Minwuia thermotolerans: one gene and its partner. The protein of the gene in region 2 interacts with the protein of the main gene of each other region in a pairwise test. Links are inferred from orthologs where the notes say so. Each region holds a gene or a part of one and is shown on either strand. Other genes may lie near its edges.

The links.
Region 1: the proteins of phnG (region 2) and CWC60_RS23025 interact in binary tests that used the Escherichia coli proteins (3 or more experiments, as listed by UniProt). The link is inferred for Minwuia thermotolerans from one-to-one orthologs.

Annotation. Positions count from the first base shown.
Region 1 is NZ_PIGG01000081.1:150,754-161,873, forward strand. Bases 5,033-7,856 are described here. They hold CWC60_RS23025 (ABC transporter ATP-binding protein), read left to right. Parts: upstream 5,033-5,599; coding sequence 5,600-7,114; downstream 7,115-7,856. Other genes in these bases: CWC60_RS23020 (HupE/UreJ family protein), read right to left, coding at 5,033-5,245; CWC60_RS23030 (ABC transporter permease), read left to right, coding at 7,111-7,856. Outside these bases: cobaltochelatase subunit CobN, read right to left, coding at 1-3,347; cobalamin biosynthesis protein CobW, read right to left, coding at 3,473-4,522; more of CWC60_RS23020, read right to left, coding at 4,607-5,032; more of CWC60_RS23030, read left to right, coding at 7,857-8,196; CWC60_RS23035 (ABC transporter permease), read left to right, coding at 8,196-9,116; CWC60_RS23040 (BMP family ABC transporter substrate-binding protein), read left to right, coding at 9,179-10,255; upp (uracil phosphoribosyltransferase), read left to right, coding at 10,277-10,912; CWC60_RS23050 (rhodanese-like domain-containing protein), read left to right, coding at 10,940-11,120. UniProt on the Escherichia coli protein: Part of the ABC transporter complex RbsABC involved in ribose import. Responsible for energy coupling to the transport system.
Region 2 is NZ_PIGG01000065.1:92,731-103,851, reverse strand. The notes cover bases 5,565-8,389. They hold phnG (phosphonate C-P lyase system protein PhnG), read left to right. Parts: upstream 5,565-6,652; coding sequence 6,653-7,126; downstream 7,127-8,389. Other genes in these bases: CWC60_RS18720 (carbon-phosphorus lyase complex subunit), read left to right, coding at 7,724-8,389; phnH (phosphonate C-P lyase system protein PhnH), read left to right, coding at 7,123-7,719; phnF (phosphonate metabolism transcriptional regulator PhnF), read right to left, coding at 5,795-6,541; ppa (inorganic diphosphatase), read right to left, coding at 5,565-5,713. Also shown: urea ABC transporter ATP-binding subunit UrtE, read right to left, coding at 1-23; urea ABC transporter ATP-binding protein UrtD, read right to left, coding at 28-780; urea ABC transporter permease subunit UrtC, read right to left, coding at 786-1,925; urea ABC transporter permease subunit UrtB, read right to left, coding at 1,928-3,532; urtA (urea ABC transporter substrate-binding protein), read right to left, coding at 3,672-4,955; more of ppa, read right to left, coding at 5,189-5,564; more of CWC60_RS18720, read left to right, coding at 8,390-8,827; CWC60_RS18715 (alpha-D-ribose 1-methylphosphonate 5-phosphate C-P-lyase PhnJ), read left to right, coding at 8,832-9,710; phosphonate C-P lyase system protein PhnK, read left to right, coding at 9,707-10,486; phosphonate C-P lyase system protein PhnL, read left to right, coding at 10,497-11,121. UniProt on the Escherichia coli protein: Together with PhnH, PhnI and PhnL is required for the transfer of the ribose triphosphate moiety from ATP to methyl phosphonate.

The DNA of each region.
Region 1 (11,120 bases), on a different replicon or contig from region 2:
CGGTTGTCCTGGTTCTGGACGACCGCCTCGACGTTGGCGAGCCGGGTTTCCAGTTCGCCGCGCGCCCGGTCGCCCTCCGCGCCCGCGCCATAGGCGTAGCCGCCCCAGTTCAGGAAGCTGTCGGCCAGATCGCCCCGGTTCTCCCACAGCCGTTCGTCGATCAGCGCCTGCAGCCCTGCGCCATAGGCGCCGGGCTTGGCGCCGAAGATGCGGTAGCCCGCCCGGCGCTCGGCTTCGGCGCGGTCCAGCCCGCCATCCGCGAGTTGCGCCGCCTCGCGGACAAAGGCGGCGGCCAGCGGGTTGTCGTCGGGACTCTCGTCCAGCGCCATGATCGCGCGCACCGCCGAATCGAACAGGTCGATCTGCACGGGAAAGGCGTCGCGGAAGAAGCCGGAGATGCGCAGCGTGACGTCGACGCGGGGCCGGCCCAGCGCCGTGGCGGGAATGATCTCGAAGCCCGTGACGCGCCGGGACGCCTTCTCCCAGACCGGACGCGCGCCGATCAGGGCCAGCGCCTGGGCGATGTCGTCGCCGCCGGTGCGCATGTTCGACGTGCCCCAGGCGGTCAGCGCCATGGTGCGCGGCCAGTCGCCCTGGTCCTGCATGTGGCGTTCGATCAGCCGGCTGGCGGACTTCCAGCCCAGCGTCCACGCGGCCTCGGTCGGCATGGCGCGGCTGTCGATGGAGAAGAAGTTGCGGCCCGTCGGCAGCACATCGGCCCGGCCCCGCGTCGGCGCGCCCGACGGTCCCGGCGGCACGAAGCGGCCGTCGAGGCCACGCAGCAACGCTGTCATCTCCGCCGCGCCGCAGCTATCCAGCGCCGGCGCGAGGTCTCTGTCGAGACGGTCGAGAATTTTCGCTGACTCCGGCATCCCCCCCACCCGGCGCTCCGCGCCGACCTCCCCCAAGGGCGAATTGAAGCCCGTCTCCTCTTCTCCCTTCCCCTTGATGGGGGAGGGCCGGGGAGGGGGTAATAGCGAAACGCTTGCCACCAGTTCGGCCGCCAGAAGTTCGATCCGCTCGACGGTGTCGCCCGCCGTGCGCCAGGGGGCGTCGTCGGCCTTCGCCAGCGCGTCCGGTTTCGGTCCCGTCCACGGCGCGCCGAGGTCGCAGTCCAGCGGATCGAAGCCCAGTCCGAGATCGTCGGCGATGGCGCGGTGGAGCGAACCGTGGTTGCGACCCGGCACGCGGGCGAGAGCGACCAGCAGGTCGCGCCTCTGCCGTCCATCCGGCGATTGACCGAAGACATGCAGGCCGTCGCGGATCTGCGCTTCCTTCAGTTCGCAGAGATAGTTGTCGAGCGCCTGGAAGGCGGCCTCCTCGTCGTCGCCGGGGGCGATGCCGGCATCGGCGTCCAGCCCCTCGGTGCGGACCAGCGACAGGATCTCCTTCTTCAGGTGCTCCAGCCGGCGGCGGTCGAGGCCGGCGGCGTCGTAGTACTCGTCGACCAGCGCTTCCAGGTCCTTCAGCGCGCCATAGGTCTCCGCGCGGGTCATGGGCGGCGTCAGGTGGTCGACGATCACGGCGGCGCTGCGGCGCTTGGCCTGGGAGCCTTCGCCCGGATCGTTGACGATGAAGGGATAGAGATGGGGCAGGGCGCCCAGCGCCGCCTCCGGAAAGCAGCTTTCCGAGAGCGCCAGGGCCTTGCCCGGCAACCATTCCAGATTGCCGTGCTTTCCCAGATGGACGATGGCGTCCGCGCCGAAGGACCGCCGGAGCCAGCAGTAGAACGCGAGATAGCCGTGCGGCGGCGGCAGATCGGGGCTGTGATAGCTTTCCTTCGGGTCGATCTGGTAGCCGCGGGCCGGTTGCACGGCGACCACGGCGTTGCCGAACTCGATGACGGAGAGCACGAAGCCGCCGCGGGCGGGATCGTGGAACGGATCCGTTTCCGGCGCGCCCCAGCGGTCCTCAACGGTCCGCCGCAGGTCTTCCGGCTGGCCTTCCCAGAAACGGCGGTAGTCGTCCGTCGCCAGCACCACGCCGCCGGTGCGTTCGGTCCGGTCGGTCAGCCAGTTGGTCGGACCGGCCATGATCCGGTCCATCAGCACCTTGCTTGCCTCAGGCGCCCCCTCGATGCGGTACCCGGCGTCCCGCAGCGCGCTCAGCACGCCAACCGTGCTGGCGGGCGTGTCCAGACCGACGCCGTTGGCGAGCCGTCCGTCGCGGTTGGGGTAGTTGGCGAGCACCAGCGCGACCTTGCGTTCGGCAGCGGGCTTGCGGCGCAGCGTCGTCCAGTTGCGCGCCAGTTCGGCGACGAACCGGACCCGGTCGGCGCGGGGCTTCGGCGTGACGATGGCGCACTGGACGTCCTCGTCGAACGCCGCCTCGGCCTTGAAGGAGATCGCCCGGCTGAGCACCCGGCCGTCCACTTCCGGCAGGGCGACGTGCATGGCGATGTCGCGCGGTCCCAGGCCCTGCATGGATTCGGCCCAGGCCGCCTCGGAACTGGAGGCCATGACGACCTGCAGCACCGGCGTGTCCTCCGATTCCAGTACGGTGTTCAGGATCTCGGCCGAGCCGTCCGCCTCGCCCGGCTTGCCGACGGCGAAGGCGGTCAGGTTGAGGACGATGTCGGGGCGCGCCTCGGCCATGATCCCGCGCAGCACATCCGCCGAGAGCTCTTCCTTCAAGCTGGCGACGAAGACTGGCACGGGCTGCAGCCCGGCTTCTTCCAGCGCCCCGATCAGCGCGTCGACAGGTTCCGTCGAGCCGCCCTGCAACAGTGCGCGGTAGAAGACGACCATGGCCGCCGGCCGGGCGCGTCCGGTCTGCACCTCGGCGAGCGAGGGCGCTTCCCGGCCGGGCCAGTAGAGCCCGGCGCGCATGAGTCGCTTCGGCGGGGGCGGGGCCTCGCCGCCTTCCAGCAGCGTGCGGCAGAGCGCCAGCCAGTGGCGGTAGTTGGCCGGGCCGCCCTCTGAGAGATAGCGGTGCAAGTCCTCGTAGCGCTCGCCATTGAGCGTCGAAACCGCCTTCAGGTCGGCGTCGGGCTTCTCGTCGCCGGGCAGGGCGGCGAACGCGATTCCCTTCTCCCGGCAGGCGTTGGCGATCTCCTCGATGCAGTAGGACCAGTAGCCGACGCCGCCCAGGAAACGCCCGACCACCAGCCGCGCGCCGGCGACGGTGTTCTCGACATACTGGTCCACCGACATGGGATGCTTCAGGAACATCAGGTTGGCGAGACGCAAAGCCGGCGCTTCCGGTCCAAGCTCCCGCCGCGCCGCGGCCAGCGCCGCGATCTCCGTGTCTGCCGCGGTCAGGAAGACGACATCGGCCGGGCTCTGGGCCAGGTCGACCGCTTCCGTCCCGTCGTCGATCTGTCCGGGCTGCGCCTGGAGGAGATGCATCAGACCCTTCCGATGAATGTGGTGGCGCCCCTGGACCGGATCCAGGAGGCCGGGCGCGGGCGGTTCAACCGGATTCCTGGGGCAGGCCCGAGGATATCAAGCCATGGCGACCGGCAGGCCGGTTCCTACGCCGCGCGGTCGTAGACGCGGCGGAGGTCGGCCTCGATCGCGGCGCGGTCGAAGCCGGTCTCGCCGATCACGACCAGTCTCGTCCCCCGGGGTTCGCCCGCGCGCCAGGGGCGGTCGAAATAGCTGTCGATGCGTGGGCCCACGGCCTGCACGACCAGCCGCATTGGCTTGCCGGCAACGGATGCGAAGCCCTTCAGTCTGAGGATGTCGTGCGCGCGGATGACCTGGGCGACCTGCATTGCAAACGCCTTCGGATCGCCGATCTCCGGCAGTTCGACGGCGAAGCTGTCGAACTCGTCATGGTCGTGATCCTCGGCGCCTTCCCGTTCGTGATGGGTGGGACGGTTGGCGATATCGTCCTCCGCGCCGATGCCGAGACCGAGCAGCGCCGCAGGCGCCACGGCGCCGTGGCTGGAGCGGATCACCTGCACGCCCGGGCGGATGTCGTGCCGGAGTTCCGCCATGACCTTCTCGAGGCCGCCTTCGCCCAGCAGGTCGGTCTTGTTGATCACGACGATATCGGCGCAGCCGAGCTGATCCTCGAACAGCTCCGAAAGCGGCGTTTCGTGGTCCAGCATCTCGTCGGACAGCCGCTGGCGGTCCAGCGCCGCCTCGTCGTGCGCGAAGCGGCCTTCGGCCACCGCCGCGCCGTCGACCACGGTGACCACGCCGTCGACCGTGACCCGCGTGCGGATGTCGGGCCAGTTGAACGCCTTCACCAGGGGCTGGGGCAGGGCGAGGCCGGAAGTCTCGATGACGATGTGGTCGGGCCGGATCTCGCGCTCCAGCAGGGCGGTCATGGTGGGGATGAAGTCGTCGGCGACCGTGCAGCAGATGCAGCCGTTCGCCAGTTCCACCACGTCTTCCTCGCGGCAGGTTTCCTCGCCGCAGCCCTTCAGCACCTCGCCGTCGACGCCCAGGTCGCCGAATTCGTTGATGATCAGGGCGATGCGCTTGCCGCCCGCATTCTGCAGCAGGTGTCGGATCAGCGTCGTCTTGCCGGCGCCGAGAAAGCCGGTGACGACGGTCGCCGGGATCTTGCTCATGGCAGGGACTCCAATGTCGCGCGGCCGCCCGGCCCGGGGCCGGACGGCGGCGATGTTCCGTGATGGTACCGGGCGTCGCGCCGGTCAGCCGAGGATCATGCCCTCGACGTTCTCCAGGAAGAAGGTGAGGCCGACGCCGGCGATCACCGCGCCCGCCAGCCGGGGCTGCAGCGCTTTCGGCTCCGCCGCCTTCCAGACCGCGGTCACCAGCGCCATGGCGCCCAGCGCGATGACGTACTGGGTCAGGCCGAAGCTGACCAGATAGGCGAGAAGCGGCGTCGTCTCCGCGCCGACGATGGCCGATCCGTAGGCGAAGCCATGGAACAGGCCGGCGACGGCGAAGAAGCCGATCTGCAGCGCCGGCGCCATGGTGCGGCCCGACAACACCACCGCGCCCAGCGCGACGACGGACGCCGAGATCAGCAGCTCCGGCAGGGGCAGCATGACGCCCGCGACATGCAGCAGGCAGCCGGCGACGGTCGCCGCAACGAAGGCCAGCGGCGTCAGGAGGCGCCGGGCGCTGAACGCAGCGGCAAGACCGACAGCGACGATGAAGGCCAGATGGTCGAAGCCGATCATCGGATGGCCGATGCCGGACAGGAAGCCCTGGAAGAAGGTCTCCGGCGTGGCGCCGCCCAGCGGATGGTGCGCCAGGGCCGGCGCGGCGGCCAGCATGGAAAGTATCAGGGCGCCAAGGCCGGCGTTGAGCGATTTGAACTTCATGTGTCTCTCCCTCGACCGCCCCTCCGGCGGTCCGTTGGCGTGCTCTCTCGCGGCGGCAGGTTTCCTGGCTCGCGCCTCGGCGGACCTTCCCCGCCTTCCCGGGCTGGCGGCCCAGTGGCGTATCGGGGCGTCCTCGACGCTTACAGTTGCGGGGGCAGCCACGGTCTAGGTCCCTGATGGGTACGCCGCACCGTGTTCCCTTTTGCATCCGCCGAACGCTTCGGATTCGGCGGAACCGCTGCTGGGTGTCATGGTGGCCCATGCGGCAGTCGAGGACAAGCCCCGGTACGGCATGGCTTGCGCGATCCGCGACTCGGGTGGAATAACCGTCCCCACGCGGTAACGGGAAGATCGATGGAAGACGTCCCCCTGCTGGAACTGAACGGCGTGGCCAGGTCCTTCCCGGGCGTGGTGGCGAACCGCGACGTCAGCCTCGCCGTGGGGCGGGGCAGCATCCACGCCCTGCTGGGTGAGAATGGCGCCGGCAAGTCGACGCTGGTCAAGATCATCTACGGCGTGCTGCGCCCCGACGCGGGCCAGATGTTCGTCAACGGCCGCAGGCATCGTCCGCAGAAGCCGGCCGACGCGCGCGCGGCCGGTATCGGCATGGTCTTCCAGCACTTCTCGCTGTTCGACGCGATGACGGTGGAAGAGAACATCGCCCTCGGCTTGCCGGCCGACGCGATCGGCGACGACCTCGAACACCGCATCCGCGCCGTGTCCGCCGAATATGGCCTGAAGGTGGATCCGACGCGGCGCGTCGACGACCTCTCGGTCGGCGAGAAGCAGCGCGTCGAGATCGTCCGCTGCCTGCTGCAGTCGCCCAGTCTGCTGATCATGGACGAGCCGACGTCGGTGCTGACGCCCCAGGAGGCGGAGAAGCTGTTCGACATTCTCCGGCGTCTCAGGGACCGCGGCTGTTCGGTGCTCTACATCTCTCACAAGCTGGACGAGATCCGGGCCATCTGCGATGCGGCGACGGTGCTGCGCCGCGGCGAGGTGGTCGCGCGGTGCGATCCGCGAAAGGAGACCGCGCGGAGCCTCGCCGCCATGATGATCGGCGCGGAACTGCCGCCGCCCCGCCGCGCGAAGCAGACGCCGGGCGATGTGCGTCTGAAGGTGGACGACCTCTCCCTGCCGGCGGTCTCGGAGTTCGGCACAGCGTTGCGCGGTATCTCCTTCGAACTGCGGGCAGGCGAGATCCTTGGTATCGGGGGTGTCGCCGGGAACGGTCAGACCGAGTTGATGGAGGCACTGATCGGGGAGCGGCCAAGCGCCAGGCGGGAGACCATCGTCCTGGACGGCAAGCCCGTGGGCACGCGTGGACCGGTCGGCCGCCGCGCCCGCGGCATGGCCTTCGTGCCGGAGGAGCGCATCGGACACGGCGCCGTGTCCGAGATGTCGCTGGCGGAGAACGCGATCATTTCGGCCCGCGGCGGCCAGGGCCTGGTAAGGCGAGGCTTCCTGAGTTTCCTTTCCGCCGCCGGCTACGCGAAACGCGTGATCGAGGTCTTCCGCGTTGCCGCCACCGGCGCCTCCGCGCCGGCCGGCAGCCTCTCGGGCGGCAATCTGCAGAAGTTCGTGGTCGGCCGCGAGGTGCTGCAGGAGCCGGGCGTGCTGATCGCCGCCCAGCCGACCTGGGGCGTCGATGCCGGTTCGGCCGCCGAGATCCACGCCGCGCTCGACCGCCTGGCGGCCGCCGGCGCCGCCGTGCTGGTGATCAGTCAGGACCTGGACGAACTGCTGGCGATCAGCGACCGCTTCGCGGTGCTCTCGGAAGGCCGGCTGAGCCGTCCGCGGCCGACAGGCGAACTGGATATCGAGACCATCGGCCTGATGATGGGCGGACGTCTGGAGGAGGCCGCGTGATCCGGCTGGAACGACGGCCGCAGCCTTCCCGGGCGGTGGTCTGGATGACGCCGGTGCTGGCTGTTCTGCTGACAGTCGCTGCCGGCATGGCGCTGTTCGCGATCATGGGTGTCGACCCGGTACGGGCGGTGGGAATCATCTTCCTCTCGCCCTTCTCGGACGCCTACAGCCTCTCGGAACTGATCGTGAAGGCCACGCCGCTGATCCTGATCGGCGTCGGACTGTCGCTCGGCTTCCGGGCCGGGGTCTGGAACATCGGCGCGGAGGGCCAGTTCGTCATCGGCGCGCTGACCGGCGGCGCTGTGGCGCTCGCGTTCTACGACATCTCCGGCGTCTGGCTGCTGCCGCTCATGAGTCTTGCGGCCGTCGCCGGTGGCATGGCCTGGGCTGCCGTGCCGGCCTTCCTGCGCACCCGCTTCGGCACCAACGAGATACTGGTCAGCCTGATGCTGACCTATGTCGCCATCCTGTTGCTGAGCGCCATGGTCACCGGCCCGCTGCGCGATCCCGACGGCTTCAACTTCCCCGAAAGCCGCATCTTCCACGACAGCGCCCTGATGCCCCAGCTTTTCGAGCAAGGCCGGGCCAACGCCGGCTTCCTGGTGGCGCTGGCTGCGGCGGCGACGGGCTGGATCCTGCTCGGCCGGCATGTGGTCGGCTTCCAGATCCGTCTGATGGGCCAGTCACCGCGCGCCGCCCGCTTCGCCGGCTTCCGGGAGAAGCGCATCATCTGGTTCTGCCTGATGGTCTCCGGCGGGCTGGCGGGCCTCGCCGGCATGTTCGAGGCCGCAGGCCCGGTCGAACAGCTCGTGCCGGCCCTGCCGGCGGGCTATGGCTTCACGGCGATCATCGTCGCCTTCCTCGGACGCCTGAACCCCATCGGGATCGTGCTGGCCGGCTTCGTCATCGCCGTCACCTATATCGGCGGCGAGGCGGCGCAGATCCAGATGCAGCTTCCCGCCGCGGTCACGCGCGTCTTCCAGGGCATGCTGCTGTTCTTCCTGCTGGGCATGGACCTGCTGGCCGGCTTCCGTTTCCGCCTCAGGCTGCCGCGCCGGGCCAACGTGGTGGAGACGCCCTGATGGAGCTCGCCGTCGACATCCTGGTCGGCATGATGCTGGCGGCGACGCCCCTGCTGTTCGCGGCGCTGGGCGAACTGGTGGCCGAGCGTGCGGGCGTGCTGAACCTGGGCGTCGAGGGCATGATGGTGGTCGGTGCGGTGACGGGTTTCATCGTGACCGCCGAGAGCGGCTCCCATTTCGCCGGCATCGCCCTTGCGGCCTTCGCAGGCACGCTGATGGGGCTGCTGTTCGGGCTGATGACCCAGATCCTGCTGGCCAACCAGGTCGCCACCGGCCTGGCGCTGACGATCTTCGGCCTCGGCCTCTCGGCGCTGATGGGGCAGGGCTATTCGGGCCTGTCCGTGCCGCCGCTGGAGGCCATCCGGCTGCCGGTGCTGAGCGAGCTGCCGGTTCTCGGGCCGCTGCTGTTCCACCACGAACCGATGTTCTATCTCTCGATCCTGCTGACCGCGCTGGTGGCCTGGTTCCTCTACGCCACCCGCGCCGGCATGATCCTGCGCGCGGTGGGGGAGAACCATCACGCCGCCCACGCCATCGGCTTCCCCGTGGTGCGGGTGCGGCTGGCCGCGGTCGCCTTCGGCGGCGCCATGGCGGGGCTCGGCGGCGCCTATCTCTCCGTCGCGCGGACGCCGCTCTGGTCGGAAGACATGACCGCCGGTCGGGGCTGGATCGCGCTGGCCATCGTCGTCTTCGCCAGCTGGCGTCCCGGGCGGGCGCTGCTCGGCGCCTATCTCTTCGGCGGCGTCACCATCGTCCAGCTTCACGTCCAGGGCGCCGGCGTCGACATCGCCAGCCAGTATCTCTCGATGCTGCCCTATCTCGCCACCATCGTCGTGCTGGTGCTGATCTCCGGCGGGCGGGGGGCGGCGGTGCTGCGCGCGCCGGGCAGCCTGGGCCGGACCTTCTACGCTTCTTCTTGACCGGGTCGCTCAGACGGTTAGGGAGAAGGAGCCTGCATCCCTGTTCAGGAGGACCCATCGACATGTTCAAGCGCATCGGGGCGCCGCTGTTGGCGGCGGCCATGGCCGCATCATTCGCCTTCGCGGCGACGGCGGCGGAGAAGCTGAAGATCGGATTCGTCTATTGCTGTCCGGTCGGTGACCTGGGCTGGTCCTACGAGCATGATCAGGGCCGCAAGGCGATCGAGGAAGCGCTGGGCGACAAGGTTGAGACGACCTATGTCGAAGGCGTCGCCGACGGTCCCGATGCCGAGCGCGTCATCCGCCAGCTCGCCCAGGGCGGCAACGACCTGATCTTCACCACCTCCTTCGGTTTCATGAACCCGACCGTGAAGGTGGCGAAGCGCTTTCCCGACACGATGTTCGAGCACGCGACCGGCTTCAAGCAGGCCGAGAACCTGGCCACCTATTCGGCGCGCTTCTACGAGGGCCGGCACGTCATCGGCCTGATCGCCGGCGAGATGACCGAGAGCAACATCGTCGGCTACATCGCTTCCTTCCCGATCCCCGAGGTCGTGCGCGGTATCAACGCCGCCTACCTGGCCGCGAAGTCGGTCAATCCCGACATCCAGTTCAAGGTCGTCTGGGTCAACACCTGGTTCGATCCGGGCAAGGAGGCCGACGCGGCCAAGGCGCTGATCGACCAGGGCGCCGACATCCTGATGCAGCACACCGACAGCCCCGCGGCGATGAAGATCGCTGAGCAGAACGGCATATACGCCTTCGGTCAGGCCTCCGACATGACCCGCTTCGGCCCGAACGCGCAGCTCACGGCGATCATCGACGACTGGGCGCCCTATTACATCGAGCGCGTCAAGGCGGCGCTGGATGGCGCCTGGGAAGCGAAGGACACCTGGGGCGGCATCGGCAGCGGCATGGTCGCCTTCGCGCCCTACAACGACGCCATGCCCGGCGACGTCAAGGCGCTGGCGGACAAGGCCCGTGCCGAGATCGCCGCCGGCGAGCGCCATCCCTTCACTGGCCCGATCCGCCGTCAGGACGGCAGTGTCTGGCTGGCGGAAGGCGAGACGGCGAGCGACGCGGACCTGCTCGGCATGAACTTCTATGTCGAAGGTCTCGAGGGCAGCCTGCCGAAGTGACCCGGACGGTTTGAAACAGCCATGACGGCGGCGGGCGTTACGGTCGTCGACCATCCCGTGGCGCAGCACAAGCTGACGCTGCTGCGCCGCGCGGCGACGCCGCCGTCGCTGTTCCGCCGCACGCTGCGGGAACTGGGTGCGCTGCTGGCCTACGAGGCGCTGCGTGATCTGCCGGTCGCAGCGGTCAGGATCGAGACGCCGGTGGCGGAGATGGACGCTTCGGAGATCGCGCAAGGTACGCTGGCCGTGGTTTCTATCCTCAGGGCGGGCAACGGGCTGGCCGACGGCGTCTCCGACCTGCTGCCGGACGCGCCGGTCGGGCATATCGGCCTGCGCCGCGACGAGGCGACGCTGAAGCCCGAACGCTATTACCTCAACCTGCCGCGTGGCATCGGACGGGCGCGGGTGCTGCTGGTGGATCCGATGCTGGCGACCGGCGGCTCCGCGGCGGACGCCATCGATCAGCTGCGCGCGGCCGGCGTGCGCGAGATTCGCTTCGTCTGCGTGCTTGCCGCGCCGGAGGGTCTGGCCCATATGGCCGAACGCCATCCGGACGTTCCCGTGGTCACCGCCGCCATCGACAGCCGTCTCAACGAGGTCGGCTACATCGTCCCCGGGCTGGGGGATGCGGGCGACCGGCTTTATGGTACCGTTTGAGCGCAACATTCAGGGGAGAACACGGAAATGCCGTCAGGTGTGAATCAGATGGTCGACGACGCGATGGCCAGGGTGGAAACCATCAGCGTCGACGACGCGAAGGAACTGGTGGGCAAGGATGGCGTCACCATCGTCGATATCCGCGATGTCCGCGAACTCTGGCGTGACGGCAAGATCCCCGGCGCCTATCACGCGCCCCGCGGCATGC
Region 2 (11,121 bases):
TTGATATCGGAAACGTTCAGCATCCCCTCACCTCCCCAGATAGACTTCGACGACGCGCTCGTTGGCGCTGACGGTGTCGAGGGAACCCTCGGCCAGGACCGAGCCCTCGTGCAGCACCGTGACCCTGACGCCCAGATCGCGCACGAAGGTCATGTCGTGCTCGACCACCACGACCGAATGCGTCTTCGCGATGTCCTTCAGCAGGATCGCCGTCTCCGCCGTTTCGTCGTCGGTCATGCCGGCCGCCGGCTCGTCGACCAGCAACAGCTTCGGATCCTGCGCCAGCAGCATGCCGATCTCCAGCCACTGCTTCTGGCCGTGGCTCAACGAGCCCGCCAGACGGTCCCTGTGGTCGCCGAGACGCGTGATCGCCAGTATCTCGTCGATGCGCTGGTCTGCCTCCTTCGAACGCCGCCACAGCAGGGTCGCGAGGACCGAGCGGTCGGCCTTCAGCGCCAGCTCCAGATTGTCGAACACCGTCTGGGTTTCGAAGACCGTCGGCTTCTGGAATTTCCGCCCGATGCCGAGTTCGGCGATCGACGCCTCATCGTGTTTCGTCAGGTCGACGCTGCCTTCGAAGAAGACCTCGCCCTTGTCGGGGCGGGTCTTGCCGGTGATGACGTCCATCATGGTCGTCTTGCCGGCGCCGTTGGGGCCGATGATGGCCCGCATCTCGCCCCTGCCCATGACGAGCGAGAGATCGTTCAACGCCTTGAATCCGTCGAAGGAAACGCTGACGCCGTCGAGATAGAGAATGCTGTCGGTCAGTTGCTGCGCCATGGTTCCTACTCCGCCGGGGCCGGGCCGAGAGCCGGCTTGCCCGGATCCCTGCGTCCCGTCCGCCGCTCCCACAGCGCCCGCGCCGCGCCGACCAGGCCCTTCGGCAGGAACAGCGTGGCGCCGATGAACAGTCCGCCCAGGGCGAACAGCCAGACATCGGGCAATGTGCCCGTGAAATAGGTCTTGGCGTAGTTCACCAGGATGGCTCCGATCACCGCGCCGTAGAGCGTGCCCCGGCCGCCGACGGCGACCCAGACCACGATCTCGATGGAGACCGCGGGCGCGAACTCGCTGGGATTGATGATGCCGACCTGCGGCACGTAGAGTGCGCCGGCGACGCCGGCCATGCAGGCCGAGAGCGTGAAGACGGCCAGCTTGTAACGGTCCACCCGGTAGCCCAGGAAGCGCGTCCGCGCCTCGGCGTCGCGCACCGCAGCGATGACCTTGCCGTATTTCGACCGCGTCACCGACTTGCAGATCAGGAAGCCGAGCGCCAGGGCCGCGGCCGAGGCGAACAGAAGCCCCACGCGCGTCGCGTCGGACTGCAGATCGAATCCCAGGATGTCCTTGAAGTCGGTCAGGCCGTTGTTGCCGCCGAAGCCCATGTTGTTGCGGAAGAAGGCGAGCATCAGCGCGAAGGTCATGGCCTGGGTGATGATCGAGAGATACACGCCCGTCACCCGGCTGCGGAAGGCGAACCAGCCGAAGACGAAAGCCAGCGCGCCGGGCACCAGGACCACCATGGCCATGGCGAACCAGAACATGTCGAAGCCGTACCAGTACCAGGGCAGCCCATCGTAGTTCAGGAAGACCATGAAGTCCGGCAGGTCGGGATTGCCGTAGACTCCCCGGTCGCCGATCTGGCGCATCAGATGCATTCCCATGGCGTAACCGCCGAGGGCGAAGAACGCCCCGTGGCCCAGGCTGAGAATGCCGCAATAGCCCCAGATCAGGTCCACCGACAGGGCCAGCAGGGCATAGGTCAGGTATTTGCCCACCAGGCTGACCATGTAGGTCGGCGCGTGCAGCGGCGAGGACGCGGGCAGCAGTTGGTTCGACAGACCGAGGAGCAGGATCACGCCCAGCAGGATGCCGAGGAAGATCATCCCGCCGCGGTCAAAGGCGCGAAAGACGAAGCCCTTCATGATCATGACTCCACCGCGCGGCCCTTGAGCGCGAACAGGCCGCGCGGCCGCTTCTGGATGAACAGGATGATGAAGACCAGGATCAGGATCTTGGCCAGCACCGCGCCGGCGAAGGGCTCGAGGAACTTGTTGGCGATGCCCAGCGTCAGGGCGCCGACCAGTGTCCCCCACAGATTGCCGACGCCGCCGAAGACCACGACCATGAAGCTGTCGACGATGTAGGATTGTCCCAGGTTGGGACTGACATTGTCGATCTGGCTCAACGCCACGCCGGCGATGCCGGCGATGCCGGACCCCAGTCCGAAGGTCATGGCGTCGACCCAGTCGGTGCGGATGCCCATGGCGCCGGCCATGCGGCGGTTCTGCGTCACCGCGCGCATCTGCAGGCCCAGCGGCGTCCCGCGCAGCACCAGCATCAGCGCTGCCAGCACCACGAAGGCGAAGCAGATGATCCAGATGCGGTTGTAGGTCATCGTCATGGCGCCGATCTCGACCGCGCCGGACATGAAGGACGGATTGCCGACTTCCTGATTTGTGGGGCCGAAGATGGTCCGGACCGCCTGCTGCAGCACCAGGCTGACGCCCCAGGTGGCCAGAAGGGTCTCCAGCGGCCGGCCGTAGAGATAGCGGATGATGCCGCGTTCGATGGCGACGCCCACGGCGCCGGAGACGAGGAAGGCGAGCGGAATGGCGAGCGCCAGGCTGCCGTCGAACAGCCCCGGCGCATGATTGCGGATGACTTCCTGGACGACGAATGTCGTATAGGCGCCCAGCATCACCATCTCGCCATGGGCCATGTTGATCACGCCCATGACGCCGAAGGTGATGGCCAGACCGATGGCCGCCATCAACAGCACCGAACCCAGGCTGATGCCGTAGTAGATGTTCTGCGCCGTCGCCCAGAGCGCCAGCCGGTCCTTGATATCGCCGATCGCGGCGACGGCCGCCTGACGCAGTTCCGGCGGCGCGTCGGCCGGAAGCCGCTTGAGCATCGACATCACGTCGCGGCCGCCCTTCTCGGCGAGAATGCGCACAGCCTCGACCTTGGTCGCCGTGTCGAGGTCGGAACGAAGCACCGAAGCGGCGCGGGCCTGCATCATCGCCTCGAGTATGGCCTCGTCACGCTCGTTGGCGATCGCCTGGTCCAGACTGGCGATCGCCTCCGGATCGGGACTGCCGAACAGCGACGCCGCGGCGGCGCGGCGAACCTTCGGGTCCTTGGCCAGCAGCGTCAGCGCGCCAAGCGCGCTGTCGATGGCGCGCCGCAGGTTGTTGTTGACGCCGATGCGGCGGGCGTCGCGGCTACCGACATTCTCGACGAATTCGCCGGTGATCGGATCCAGCAGATCGCGGCCGCTTTCGGCCTTGCGGGCGATGAAGACCTTGCCGTCGGACTTGCGGGAATAGAGATCGCCGTCGCGGAAGGCGGTGAGCGCGCCGGCGGCCCGGGCGTCGCCGGTGGCGGCGATCTTCGCGACGATCGCCTCCTTCTCGGCGTAGTCGTCGGTGTTCAGTTGTTCGATCAGCCCTGTCAGGTCGTCCGCGCGCGCCTCGATCGCTGGCAGGCAGAGGCAGAGAGCGAACAGCAGGGCGAGAAAGCGGGCCATCATCAGCCGATCTCGCTTCGTTGTCTGGGGGTCTGGAACTCGTCTCGGTCGGTCGGGGACCGGCGGCGGCCGTCGCTCGGGGAGCGCAGGCCGCCGCCTGCCCGTTCGTCACGCCGCCATGAAGGCGGCGCCTCTCAGGTCAGGAACCCGAGCCGTATTTCGGCTTCTCGCAGCCGCCGCAGACCCAGGGATAGGTCCAGTTGGCGGTCAGCTTGGAGCTCTCCGGGATGAAGTCCGACCAGGCATCGCCCTTGACCACGCCTTCGGTCGACCAGACGGTCTGGAACTGGCCGTCATCCTGGATCTCGCCGATCAGCACCGGCTTCGACAGGTGATGATTGGTGTTCATCACCGCGACGCCGCCGGTGAGGTTCGGAACCTCCTGGCCGTACATGGCCTGGCGCACCGCATCGACGTCGGTGGTGCCGGCCTGCTGGACGGCCTGCACCCACATCTGGAAGCCGATGTAGTGGGCTTCCATCGGATCGTTGGTGACGCGGTCCTCGTTGCCGATGAAGGCGTGCCACTTGCCGATGAAGCTGTCGTTCTGCGGCGTGTCGACGCTCATGAAGTAATTCCAGGCGGCCAGGTGACCGACCAGCGGGCCGGTGTCGATGCCCGCCAGCTCTTCCTCGCCGACCGAGAAGGCGACGACCGGGATGTCCTGGGCGGCGATGCCCTGGTTGCCGAGCTCCTTGTAGAACGGCACGTTGGCGTCGCCGTTGATGGTGGAGACCACGGCGGTCTTCTTGCCCGCGGAACCGAAGTTCTTGATGTCCGCCACGATCGTCTGCCAGTCGGCGTGACCGAACGGCGTGTAGTTGATCATGATGTCCTCGGGCGCAACGCCCCTGGCCTTGAGGAAGGCCTCGAGGATCTTGTTGGTCGTGCGCGGATAGACATAGTCGGTGCCGGCCAGAACCCAGCGCTCGACGCCTTCCACGTTCATCAGGTACTCGACCGCCGGGATCGCCTGCTGGTTCGGCGCGGCGCCGGTGTAGAACACGTTCTTCGAGCTCTCCTCGCCCTCATACTGGACGGGGTAGAACAGCAGGCTGTTCAGTTCCTCGAAGACCGGCAGCACGGACTTGCGCGACACGCTGGTCCAGCAGCCGAAGACCACGTTGGCCTTCTCGACCTCGATCAGCTCGCGCGCCTTCTCGGCGAACAGCGGCCAGTTGGAGGCCGGGTCGACAACGACCGCCTCGAGCTGCTTGCCGAGCAGGCCGCCCTTCTTGTTCTGGTCCTCGATCAGCATCAGCATGACGTCCTTAAGGGTCGTCTCGCTGATGGCCATGGTGCCGGACAGCGAATGCAGCACGCCGACCTTGATCGTCTCCTCAGCCTGGGCCGCGCCTGATACCAGGCCAAGCGCCATTGCGCTCGCGGCTGCCAGGGCTTTCACCCTCCCAAATTTCAACATCGTCGAATCCACCTCCTGTGAGCGATTGGGCTAACGCTCTCCCTAGTCCAAGAGATGTGCCAGTCGTTGTTGCGCTCGCGAAGGCGAGATTAGTGATTTATTTACAATATGTTAGACGAATATGACTGAAAATCGGGCATCGCTGTAACTCGCCTTTATTTTGGGCATGACGACAGGACGTCGCCCAAAATTCATGCATACTCGCTGCCCGCACACGAATGAACCAGCAGGGATCAGGGGCCGGCCCCGATCGCCTTGTCGATGATCGCGGCGGCGTCCTCCGCGTCGACCCAGCCATGGACCTTGACCCACTTGCGCGGCTCCAGATCCTTGTAGTGCTCGAAGAAGTGACGGATCTGGTCGAGAAGAAGCTGCGGCAGGTCGCTGTAGGACGACACGCCGGCGTAATACGGATGCAGTTCGTTGACGGGCACGGACAGGATCTTCTCGTCCATGCCGGCCTCGTCCTCCAGCACCAGCGCGCCGACGGGCCGCGCGCGCACCACCGCGCCGGGAATCACCGCCGGCCGGCCCGCGACCATGATATCCAGCGGGTCGCCGTCATCGGCCAGCGTATGCGGGATGAAGCCGTAATTGCACGGGTAGTACATCGCCGTGTGCAGGAAGCGGTCGACGAACAGCGCGCCGGACTTCTTGTCCACCTCGTACTTCACCGGTTCGCCGCCGATGGGGATTTCGATGATGACGTTGACGTCCCAGGGCGGGTTCCGCCCGATCTCGATCTCGTTCACGTTCATCGCTGGATCGCCGCTCCCTTGCCGGTTCGATGGGCCCTGAAACCAGAGGTCGGGCCTGAGGCCGCGAAAGCAAGGGCGGGCTCAACCGCCGGCGACCGGATCCTCGCCCACCACGAACTGAACCCGGTCGGCGGCGAACAGCGCAACGCCGTATTCGACCGGCGCGCCGTCGGCGTCGACGTTGACGCTTTCGGTGCGCAGCAGCGGGCGGCTGCGCGGCAGCTCCAGCGTCTCGGCCTCGGCAGCCGTCGGCAACACCGCCTGAATCCGGGTCACTGCCCGGCGGTAATCGCCCAGCCCGCACTCGGCGAGCGCGCGGGAGACCGACAGCGTCGCCTCGAAGCGCTGCGCGATGTCGGGAAAGCGCGCCGCCGGGAAACTGTGGGTCGTCAGGCTGAGCGGCCGGCCGTCGACCAACGAGACCGTCCGGATCGCCCACAGCCGGGCGCCGCGGCGCAACCCGAGCGCGGCTGCGGCGGCGGTGTCGGCGGCGACCTTCCCGGCCGATAGCAGGCGCCTTGAGCGCTCGGCCTCGGGCCCGGACAGACTCTCGGAGAACCGCGTCCGCGGACCCACGGCATAGTCGCGCACGTGCTCGCGCACGAAGCTGCCCCGCCCCTGCTCGGAGCGGATCAGGCCCGCATCGTCCAGCGCCGCCAGAGCGCGGCGCACGGTGTGACGGTTCACCCCCGCGCCGCGCGAAAGCGCAGCCTCGGTCGGCAGACGTTCGCCCGGCTTCAGACCGCCTCCCTGGATGCGGACGGCGATCTGCTCGGCGATCTGCGCCCAGACGGGGGAAGCCCCGCCGCGTTCGATCTCGAATGTCATCAAGACGTCGTCGAATCCCTGTTGAACTGCATCGTGCAGATTGGTAGATATTCGATAGTTGTCTAGACATCTAGACAAATCTTCAGATTGTTCGGTTTTCGGGACGGCGCGATGACGGACTCCGCGGAACTCACATCAGGACAGCGGGACCGGCGGCGCTGGATGGGCGTACTGGCGAAGGCCGACCCGGCGCATCTGGCGGAACTCTGGCAGGCGGCCACGCGCGCCGGCGAACCGGCGCATGAGACGGTGCGCGCGCCGGAGATCGGCATGGTGATGACCCGCGGCCGGGCCGGCGGATCCGGCCAGGCGTTCAACCTGGGCGAGATGACCGTCACGCGCTGCGCCGTACGGCTGGCGGACGGCGCGGTCGGCCAGTCCTGGGTCGCGGGCCGGAGCAAGGAGCACGCGCGTCTCGCCGCGCTCTGCGACGGGCTGATGCAGGGCGATGCCGCGGCGAAGATCGAAGCGGCCATCGTCGCGCCGCTGGAGCGGGCCGAGGCCGAACGCCGGCGGCTGCAGGCCCGCAAGGCGGCGGCGACAAGGGTCGAGTTCTTCACCATGGTGCGCGGAGAGGACGAATGAGCCTTCAGGGCGAACTCCATGCCGGCCTCGCCGATCCGGTCTTCGATTCCCAACGGGTCTTCCGCGCGGTTCTCGATGCGCTGGCGCGTCCCGGCCGGATCGTCGACCTGCCCGGGACATGCGCCGCAGTCGGCGGACTTGCCGCGGAGCCGCTGGCGATCCTGCTGTCGCTGGCGGACAACACCACGGCGGTCTGGCTGCCCGAGAGCCTGCGCGGCGACACGCTGACGCGCCACCTCGCCTTTCACGCGGGCATCGCGCTCACCACGGAACCGGCGAAGGCCGCATTCGCCGTGATCGACGGCGCGGTGGACGCAGCCTTCATCGACCGCTTCGCGATCGGCGCGCCGGACTATCCCGACCGTTCGACGACGCTGATCCTGCCCTGCGCCGACCTGACGGACGACGCCGGCTGGAGCCTTGCCGGGCCCGGTATCGAGACCACGGCGCGCCTCGGCATCGAGCCCGCGCACCCGGCGCTGGAGACGGCGATCCGCCGCAACGCGGCGCTGTTCCCGCTGGGCCTCGACGCGGTCTTCACCGCGCCCGGCCGTATCGCCGCCATCCCCCGTTCCACCCGGCTGGAGGAGTGATCGCATGTATGTCGCCGTCAAGGGTGGCGAGAAGGCCATCGAGAACGCGCACGACTGGCTGGACGAGGAGCGCCGCGGCGACCGGGAATTGCCGCGCATCACGCCGGAACAGATCGACCAGCAGCTCCGTCTCGCCGTCGACCGCGTGATGACCGAGGGCTCGCTCCACGACCGGAAGCTGGCCGCGCTCGCCATCCGCCAGGCCCGGGGCGACCAGATCGAGGCGATCTTCCTGTTGCGGGCCTATCGCACCACCCTGCCCCGCTTCGGCGAGGCCGAGCCGATCGATACCGCGGCGATGCAGGTCAAGCGGCGCATCTCGTCGACCTTCAAGGACCTGCCGGGCGGTCAGGTGCTGGGGCCGACCTTCGACTACACTCACCGCCTGATCGACGTGGACGACGACGGCGAGAGCGCAGTCGCCGCCGAGGCCGAAGCCGAGGAAGCCGCCGCGCCCCGCGTGGTCAACCTGCTGGACCGCGAGGGGCTGATCGAGGCCGAGAAGCCGGCCGGCGCAGAGACCGAACCCGCCGACATCACGCGCACGCCTCTGGAGTTCCCGGCCGGCCGCGACGCGCGCCTGCAGCGCCTCGCCCGCGGCGACGAGGGCTATCTGCTGGCGCTCGGCTACTCCACCCAGCGCGGCTATGCCCGCAGCCATCCTTTCGCCGGCGAGATCCGCCATGGCGCCGTCGCGGTCGAGTTCGCGCCGCCCGAGCTCGGCTTCGCGATCGAGATCGGCGAGATCGACGTCACCGAGTGCCAGATGATCACCCAGTTCTCGGGGTCCGAGACCGCCCCGCCCCAGTTCACACAGGGCTACGGCCTTACTTTCGGTTTCTGCGAGCGCAAGGCCATGGCCATGGCGCTGGTGGATCGCGCCTTGCGGGCCAGCGACTTCGGCGAGGAAGTCACGGCGCCGGCCCAGGACGAGGAATTCGTCCTGGGCCATTGCGACAACGTGCAGGCGACCGGCTTCGTCGAGCACCTGAAGCTGCCTCACTATGTCGACTTCCAGTCCGAACTGGAGCTGGTCCGCAAGCTGCGCAGGGAGCACGCCGGGCGGCATGCGGCCGGCGCCAGCGATCAGTCCATGGCCGCGGAGTGACGCGATGAGCAAGTGGACGGAAACGCCGGGCCGCTGGGATCCCGCCTACAATTTCGCCTATCTGGACGAGCAGACGAAGCGGATGATCCGCCGCGCGCTGCTGAAGGCGGTGGCCATTCCCGGCTATCAGGTCCCCTTCGCCAGCCGGGAGATGCCGATGCCCTATGGCTGGGGCACCGGCGGCATCCAGGTGACCGCCGCCGTGATCGGCCGGGAGGACCGGCTGAAGGTGATCGACCAGGGCTCCGACGACACCACCAACGCCGTCAGCATCCGCCGCTTCTTCCGCCGCACCACGGGTGTGGAGACCACCGAGCGCACCGCCGAGGCGACGATCGTCCAGACCCGCCACCGCATTCCGGAGAAGCCGCTCACGGAGGACCAGATCCTGGTCTACCAGGTGCCGATTCCGGAGCCCCTGCGCTTCCTGGAGCCGCGAGAGACCGAGACGCGGAAGATGCACGCGCTGTCCGAATACGGCCTGATGCACGTCAAGCTCTACGAGGACATCGCCCGCCACGGCCACATCGCCACCACCTACGCCTATCCGGTCAAGGTGAGCGGGCGCTACGTCACCGATCCCTCGCCGATCCCGAAGTTCGACAATCCGAAGTTGGACAACATGCGCTGTCTGCAGCTCTTCGGCGCGGGGCGGGAACAACGCATCTACGCCATCCCGCCCTTCACCAGGGTCGCCAGCCTGGATTTCGAGGATCATCCCTTCGAGGTGCAGACCTGGGACGAGGCCTGCGCGATCTGCGGTGCGGCCGAAAGCTTCCTGGACGAGATCGTCACCGACGACCGGGGCGGGCGGATGTTCGTCTGCTCCGACACCGACTATTGCGCCGCGCGGCGCGGCGAGAAACCGGAGGACGCGGCATGACGGCGGTTCCGCCCCTGCTCGAGGCGCGCGGCGTCTCCAAGCGTTTCGGCCGCATCGAGGCCTGCCGCAACGTCTCCTTCTCGATCCGTCCCGGCGAGGTGCTGGGCGTGGTCGGCGAATCCGGCTCGGGCAAGACGACCCTGCTGCGCTGTATCTCCGCCCTCATGGAGCCGAACGCCGGGGAAGTGCTATACCGCATGAACGACGGCGAGACCCGCAACGTATTCGGCCTTTCCGAGCCCGAACGGCGGCTTCTGATGCGGACGGACTGGGGCTTCGTCCACCAGAACCCGCGCGACGGGCTGCGCATGGGCGTCAGCGCCGGCGCCAATGTGGGCGAGCGGCTGATGGCCGTCGGGCAGCGTCACTACGGCAATATCCGCAGCGCGGCGATCGACTGGCTCGACCGCGTGGAAGTGTCGGCGGACCGCATCGACGACCGGCCTGACACCTTTTCCGGCGGCATGCAGCAGCGCGTGCAGATCGCGCGCAATCTGGTCACCCACCCGCGGCTGGTGTTCATGGACGAGCCGACGGGCGGACTCGACGTCTCGGTGCAGGCGCGGCTGCTCGACCTGCTGCGCGGCCTGGTGGCGGAGCTCGCCCTGTCGGCCATCGTGGTGACCCACGACCTCGCCGTGGCCCGGCTGCTCTGCCAGCAGCTCATGGTCATGCGCCAGGGCGAGATCGTCGAGCAGGGTCTGACCGATCAGGTGCTCGACGACCCGCAGCATCCCTACACGCAGCTGCTCGTCAGCTCCGTCCTGCAGCCCTGAGGCCGATCCCATGAACGACATGCTCCGGGTCGAGAACGTCGCCAAGAGCTTCACGCTCCACTTGCAGGGTGGGATCGAACTCGCTGTTCTGGAAAATGTTTCCCTGTCCGTGAGCGCCGGCGAGTGCGTCGCCCTTGCCGGCGATTCCGGCAGCGGCAAGAGCACGCTGATGCGGATGATCTACGGCAACTACCGCTGCGACGAAGGCGCCATCCGCGTCCGTCATGGCGACGCGTGGGTCGATCTGGCGAAGGCCGATCCCTGGACGATCACCGAGGTTCGCCGGCGCACCCTGGGTTATGTCAGCCAGTTCCTGCGCGTCATCCCGCGCGTGCCGACGCTGGAGATCGTCGCCGAGCCGGCCATGGCGCGCGGCGTGGGGCGTGACGAAGCGCTGGACCGAGCCCGGCAATTGCTGGAACGGCTGCGTGTGCCGGAGCGGCTCTGGTCGCTGCCGCCGGCGACCTTCTCGGGCGGCGAGCAGCAGCGCATCAATGTCGCCCGCGGTTTCATCGCGCGCTTTCCGGTCATGCTGCTGGACGAGCCGACGGCGTCGCTGGACGCCGCCAACCGCGCGACCGTGCTGGAACTGATCGAGGAGGCGAAATCCGCAGGCGCGGCAGTGGTCGGCATCT